2 regions of the Paenibacillus sp. FSL H3-0321 genome follow, and region 2 is predicted to be linked to the other one. Evidence: a T-box and tRNA genes for the amino acid it is inferred to sense, from the RefSeq annotation. Region 2 holds a T-box; the other holds one or more tRNA genes.
What was found. A T-box is a leader RNA that pairs with one kind of tRNA and senses whether it is charged. The one in region 2 lies ahead of pheS (phenylalanine--tRNA ligase subunit alpha), so its partner is inferred to be a tRNA-Phe.
Positions count from the first base shown of each region.

Region 1 (3,403 bases), 2.1 Mb from region 2:
GAAGGTCATGATCTCACACTGCCAAGAAAAGCCTCTAGCCAGGAGAAGGTGCCCGTACCGCAAACCGACACAGGTAGGCGAGAAGAGAATTCTAAGGCGCGCGGAAGAACTCTCGTTAAGGAACTCGGCAAAATGACCCCGTAACTTCGGGAGAAGGGGTGCCTCGGTAGGGTGAATAGCCCGAGGGGGCCGCAGTGAAAAGGCCCAAGCGACTGTTTAGCAAAAACACAGGTCTGTGCGAAGCCGCAAGGCGAAGTATACGGGCTGACGCCTGCCCGGTGCTGGAAGGTTAAGGGGAGCGGTTAGGAGCAATCCGAAGCTGTGAACCGAAGCCCCAGTAAACGGCGGCCGTAACTATAACGGTCCTAAGGTAGCGAAATTCCTTGTCAGGTAAATTCTGACCCGCACGAATGGCGTAACGACTTGGGCGCTGTCTCAACGAGAGATCCGGTGAAATTTTAATACCTGTGAAGATGCAGGTTACCCGCGACAAGACGGAAAGACCCCATGGAGCTTTACTGCAGCTTGATATTGAATTTGGGTACGATCTGTACAGGATAGGTGGGAGCCGTAGAGGCAGGAGCGCAAGCTTCTGCGGAGGCGCCGTTGGGATACCACCCTGATCGTATCTAGGTTCTAACCTAGTGCCCTAATCGGGTACGGGGACCGTGTCAGGCGGGCAGTTTGACTGGGGCGGTCGCCTCCTAAAGAGTAACGGAGGCGTTCAAAGGTTCCCTCAGAATGGTTGGAAATCATTCGAAGAGTGCAAAGGCATAAGGGAGCTTGACTGCGAGACCAACAAGTCGAGCAGGGACGAAAGTCGGACTTAGTGATCCGGTGGTACCGCATGGAAGGGCCATCGCTCAACGGATAAAAGCTACCCTGGGGATAACAGGCTTATCTCCCCCAAGAGTCCACATCGACGGGGAGGTTTGGCACCTCGATGTCGGCTCATCGCATCCTGGGGCTGAAGTAGGTCCCAAGGGTTGGGCTGTTCGCCCATTAAAGCGGTACGCGAGCTGGGTTCAGAACGTCGTGAGACAGTTCGGTCCCTATCTGTCGTGGGCGCAGGAAATTTGAGAGGAGCTGTCCTTAGTACGAGAGGACCGGGATGGACGTACCGCTGGTGCATCAGTTGTTCCGCCAGGAGCATGGCTGAGTAGCTACGTACGGACGGGATAAGCGCTGAAAGCATCTAAGCGTGAAGCCCCCCTCAAGATGAGATTTCCCAATTAGTAAGACCCCTTGAAGACGACGAGGTAGATAGGTTGGAGGTGGAAGTGCAGCAATGCATGGAGCTGACCAATACTAATCGGTCGAGGGCTTATCCAACAAGTTAAGACGCAGATTTGTTTCGGATTCAGTTTTCAGGAATTAAGGTTCCTGAATGAATTTACATGGCACCAACTTGTTTGGAGAGATACCCAAGTGGCTATAAGGGGACCCTCTGCTAAGGGGTTAGACTGCGTAAGCGGTGCGAGGGTTCGAATCCCTCTCTCTCCGCCATTTCAAATTCATAATATTGTTAGTGTGGCGGCGTAGCTCAGCTGGCTAGAGCGTACGGTTCATACCCGTGAGGTCGGGGGTTCGATCCCCTCTGCCGCTACCATACAACCCGGAGGCTTAGCTCAGCTGGGAGAGCATCTGCCTTACAAGCAGAGGGTCGGGGGTTCGATCCCCTCAGCCTCCACCATTTTCACAATTCAACACCGTTTCAACACTTTTACACCGTGCCGGTGTAGCTCAACTGGTAGAGCAACTGACTTGTAATCAGTAGGTTGGGGGTTCAAGTCCTCTCGCCGGCACCATTATTTTTACAAATGCGGAACCGTGGTGTAGTTGGCCTAACATGCCTGCCTGTCACGCAGGAGATCGCGGGTTCGAATCCCGTCGGTTCCGCCATTTTTTTATGTTTTATGGCTTTTTTTATGGCTCGGTAGCTCAGTCGGTAGAGCAAAGGACTGAAAATCCTTGTGTCGGGGGTTCGATTCCCTCCCGCGCCACCATATATGGAGGCTTAGCGAAGTGGCCAAACGCATCAGACTGTAAATCTGCTCACGTACGTGTTCGGTGGTTCGAATCCATCAGCCTCCACCAGTTTTATGAGCCATTAGCTCAGTTGGTAGAGCACCTGACTTTTAATCAGGGTGTCGAAGGTTCGAGTCCTTCATGGCTCATCCCAATCAGAAAGTCATCACCTTCGGGTGGTGGATTTTTTGTGTTATCGTCATACGCAGGAAAATGAAATTGCTGACATCGAGTTTAAAATTTCTGTCTCCGTTTAATTATAAGTTTATAACACTGAGCAGAAATGAGGGGATTCCCGTTATATATGATGCAATTATTGTTGGAGGCGGTTTTGCCGGTCTGCAGGCGGCGATTCAATTGGGACGTTACTCCGCCCACCATGTGCTTGTGATAGACGCGGGAGGGGGAAGACCTAACATTTGCCGCAATTATCATAATATATTGGGCTGGCCAGAGGGAATATCCGGTGAAGAGCTTAGGGCAAGGGGGAGGCGGCAGGCTGAAGTTGCTGGGGTAGAGTTTGTTACGGATAGGATTACTAAGGCAGATAAGCAGAATGGTTTGTTTCAGCTGAACGGTTTCGAGAATCAGTGCTATAGTTCCAAGACATTGCTGCTTGCAACAGGTGTAATGGACCGCTTTCCTGAGTTGCCGGGGCTTGTAGCTACATTAGGAAAGACGGTATATGTATGCCCGGATTGTGATGGCTACGAAATTCAGAACCGGCAGACCCTATTGCTGGGTTCAGGTGACGTAGGGGCAAATATGGCTTTTGTTTTGCGCGAGCGTACGGGTGATCTGACTTATATCAATCATGAATGCCAGCCGGTATCGGCAGAAAACCGCCAACGTCTTGATGAACAAGGAATCTTATACGTAGAGGAAGCAGTTGCACGAATCGATGAGGAGAATGATGGAATCATTAAAGCGGTAGTCCTGGAGAGCGGAAATACTTTGCTTGCGGAGCGTGGGTTTATCGCCTTTGGGAACAATGCGGTACATTCGGAACTTGCGGCAGAGCTTGGGGTGAAGCTTCATAAGAACAAGCATATCGAAGCGGATAAGCGTTCATTAATGACCAATGTGGAGCATTTATGGGTGGCTGGTGATGTCGCTGTTCATGCAGAGCAAGCTACAGTTGCAATGGGCGAGGGAGCGATAGCCGGTATTTGGATGCATAAAGAGTTAAAGAAGATATCCATGGTAAGCTTGCCGCCGTCTAAGCAAAATCATAGCGAAATGGTAAAACAAAATAAATGATTCCTCAAATTGTCGATTGTGTCTTAGTAATCGGAGGGACCAGGCCGCATAATGTTGGGAATTATGATAAAATAGGCGAAAAGAGCAAAAGTGGTGGAGTATGGTGACAATGGAT
Region 1 is NZ_JBBODH010000001.1:4,333,678-4,337,080, forward strand. It holds rRNA gene MHI45_RS19320 (23S ribosomal RNA) at 1-1,332, shown strand, start outside; tRNA gene MHI45_RS19325 (tRNA-Ser) at 1,415-1,506, shown strand; tRNA gene MHI45_RS19330 (tRNA-Met) at 1,533-1,609, shown strand; tRNA gene MHI45_RS19335 (tRNA-Val) at 1,618-1,693, shown strand; tRNA gene MHI45_RS19340 (tRNA-Thr) at 1,733-1,808, shown strand; tRNA gene MHI45_RS19345 (tRNA-Asp) at 1,825-1,902, shown strand; tRNA gene MHI45_RS19350 (tRNA-Phe) at 1,931-2,006, shown strand; tRNA gene MHI45_RS19355 (tRNA-Tyr) at 2,012-2,097, shown strand; tRNA gene MHI45_RS19360 (tRNA-Lys) at 2,105-2,177, shown strand; gene MHI45_RS19365 (NAD(P)/FAD-dependent oxidoreductase) at 2,320-3,288, shown strand; gene MHI45_RS19370 (PucR family transcriptional regulator) at 3,398-3,403, shown strand, end outside.
Region 1: it encodes a tRNA-Phe, which carries the amino acid that the T-box ahead of pheS (phenylalanine--tRNA ligase subunit alpha) is inferred to sense. The anticodon was not compared.

Region 2 (3,403 bases):
GTGGTGATTCTGTCCGCCAGCTCTTCAGCGGTTACTCCCTCTAACGATATATAATCAGCCAGCCATCCGGTTGATACTTTCATGTCCGCTCACTTCCTTTATTTCAGATGTATTTATCTACCAGCCCGCTCACCCGTCAAAAATCTAAATGCCCTTGAACTGCTTCACGAAGCCCATATCATTGGTATAGAAATAACGGATGTCGTCGATGCCGTATTTCAACATGGCAATCCGCTCCGCACCTACGCCGAAGGCGAAGCCGCTATACTCCTCTGGGTCGTATCCGCCCATTCTGAGTACATTCGGATGCACCATGCCAGCACCGAGGATTTCCAGCCAGCCGCTTTGTTTGCACAGCCGGCAGCCGTCTCCGCCGCATTTGAAGCAGCTGACGTCAACTTCAACGCTAGGCTCGGTGAATGGGAAGAAGCTCGGACGAAGGCGGATCCCCGCACTCGGGCCGAACATTTCTTTCATGAACTGCTGCAATGTACCCTTCAAGTCACTCATGCGGATTCCCCGTCCAATGACCAGACCTTCGATCTGATGGAACTGGAAGGAGTGGGTGGCGTCGTCATCATCGCGGCGGAACACTCTCCCCGGACAGATGATTTTGACCGGTGTTTCGCCCTGCATTGCCTGCATGGTGCGGATCTGCACTGGAGAAGTCTGCGTACGCATCAGGAGATCATCCGTCAAATAGAAGGAATCCTGCATATCGCGTGCCGGATGGTTCTTCGGCAGATTAAGCGCCTCGAAGTTATAATAATCCGTCTCTACTTCAGGGCCTTCTGCTACCCGGTAGCCCATGCCGATGAAGATATCTTCAATCTCCTGCACCACCCGGGTGAGCGGATGAATTCCGCCTTGCGGCAAACCGCGGCCCGGCAGCGTAACATCCACTTTCTCTGCCTGCAGGCGGTTCAGCGTTTCCTGCTGCTGGAACGCCTCCTGCTTGGAGCCGATAATATCTTCAATCGCGCTGCGCACCAGATTCGCCACCTGGCCGATTACCGGACGCTCTTCCGCGCTAAGCCCTCCCATTCCCCGCAGAACCTCGGTTAACTCGCCTTTTTTGCCCAGATACTTCACGCGTAAGTCATTCAGAACCTGCGGATCGGTTACTTCCTGCAGCTTAGCCAATGCCTCAACCTTCAACGCTTCCAGCTTCTCTTTCATGGCGTGTACTGCCCCCTTAATCATCATATTGTCAACAAAAAAAGGCCTTTCCTCCCGGTAAGGGACGAAAAGACCGTGGTACCACCCTTGTTAGACTCCTGTACCACTTCCCTTAAGAGCTGTATTCCCTCTTTCGGTGCGGTAAAGACATGCCTCACTTTAACAGAAATAACGGTCTGCGGCCGGTTTCCCCTACTGTCTTCCTTCAAGAAGATCTTGAAGTGAATTCAGGGAACTGCTCCGGAGTGAACTTCGGCAGCTCTGCTCTCCTAGAAACGCTCTCAATCTGCGGCGTCTCCTCCCTGTAAGCCAGGCACTGCGTACTCTTCTCCATCACTGCATTTATAATGATGTTGCTGGGAAACTGCATCTTCTTATTCAGAAGATATGTCTATTTATTATATGCACAAAATGTCGTTTTGACAAGCCGACAAATTCAGAGGAATTAATCCCTAAACTCGCCGGGAACGGCAGCTATGATATTTTAGCGCTTAGCACAGAAAGGGAGTATCGTTTGTAGAAAACTTGGGTAATAGGACTCAGGGGTTGGAGTATGAATAAGCCTGTACTATACATAATGTTTAAATCTGATGCTAATTATATCAAGATCCCCATCTCCTCCCCGGCTTACCGGATCGCTTGATGACCCGAACGGTCGGCTGGCAGGGGATTTTGGGCATTTCAGGCTCGGATCAACCTCTTATATTCCATACTCGGCCCGGATGCCCTAAGCAGGACGTCCTACATACTGATGAGAAGGATCCCTAATCGTACTGGAAGCACTATGTTTCTATGACTATTTGAAAGACACTCTCTCGTTGTCCCTGCGGCCAATTACCCGCAGCTGGGATTAGTTCCGCATAGGTATCATCTACTATCAAAGAGATTTCTCAAAGTTTTATGCGGGGAGAGGATGACAGTGGCTTTATACAAAATCAAAAACACACGCAGATTAATCCTTTTATTTGTCGCTATCTCCGTTATTCTGGCGGGCATCAGCACCGCTTCTCTGCTGTATCTGAACCACACAATTAACCGGCTTTCAGATTCACTGTACAGCGATGTCTACCAAAATTCAGAGCTGATTCTGAATGCCGACCGGGATCTTCATCAGGCTGCCCTTGCGCTGCACACCGTGATGAACCGGAACATTACGCGTGAACAGCGCGGCCTGCTGTCTCAGGAGTATCATGACAATAATGCCCAGGTGAAGCAGCGGCTGGGCATGGTCAGCTGCAACATCAACGCTATGAATCATCCGGAAAAGAGGATGACACAGAGCAATCGGCTGCTCTCCCAGCTGAGAAACGAGCTGCTGAGCTTCGAAGACGCTTTTGAAAGCTGGAAGAATACCGGGCAGAAACTGATCTCCCGGCGTATGGAAAGCAATTGGAACCCGGATACGTACTCAGCTATCATGATCAACACCCGGCTGAGTGAGGTCCGCAGCAGTCTGGATCAATCCGAGAACCTGATCGATAACTACGGACAGCAGATTACCCAAGAGTTCCGTGAGCGAAAAAGCACCCTCTTCGCGGCCTACTCCCTGATCTTGTTCCTGCTTATGCTCGTTATTATTTATCTCTGCCGCAGAGTAGTTTCGCTGCAAAGTGAGATGCAGGAAGATCAATCCCTTTACCAGCTGATCGGTGAGACCATGTCTGACTTCATTATTTTGACCGATCCAAACGGTATGATCCTGTACGCCTCACCTTCCCATTCCAGCGTGCTTGGCTACGTGCCGGACAAAGGTGTTCCTCTTTCCAACTACATCCGCGAAGCTGAAATCTCCTGGGCGAAGCTGAAGAGTGTGGTTCAGGGGACTCCACGAATTTCGGAGCTGCGCATGCGTTCGGCAAAAGGCCACTGGGTGTGGCTGGAAACGAAAATCTCACCGATCACCGGCAGCCATGCTTTTCCCGCGCAGTATATGCTTATCTCTCGTGAGATTACCCAGCGTAAGCAACATGAGGAACGGCTCCACAAGCTGGCCTTCTATGACCATTTAACAGCAATCCCCAATAGAGCCCATTTTAAAATGTACATGGAGAACCTGATTAATCAGCCTGAGGACCGCAGACAGGAAATAGCAGTTGCGCTGCTCGACTGCGACAGGTTCAAGCAGCTTAATGATACCCTTGGCCACTTGGCCGGAGATGAATTCCTGCAGCTGCTCTCCCGTGAGCTGCAGCAGACGGTTAAAGGATTCGGTCAGGCGTTCCGC
Region 2 is NZ_JBBODH010000001.1:6,396,264-6,399,666, reverse strand. It holds gene pheT (phenylalanine--tRNA ligase subunit beta) at 1-83, opposite strand, end outside; gene pheS (phenylalanine--tRNA ligase subunit alpha) at 145-1,179, opposite strand; T-box leader at 1,237-1,525, opposite strand; gene MHI45_RS28385 (sensor domain-containing diguanylate cyclase) at 2,099-3,403, shown strand, end outside.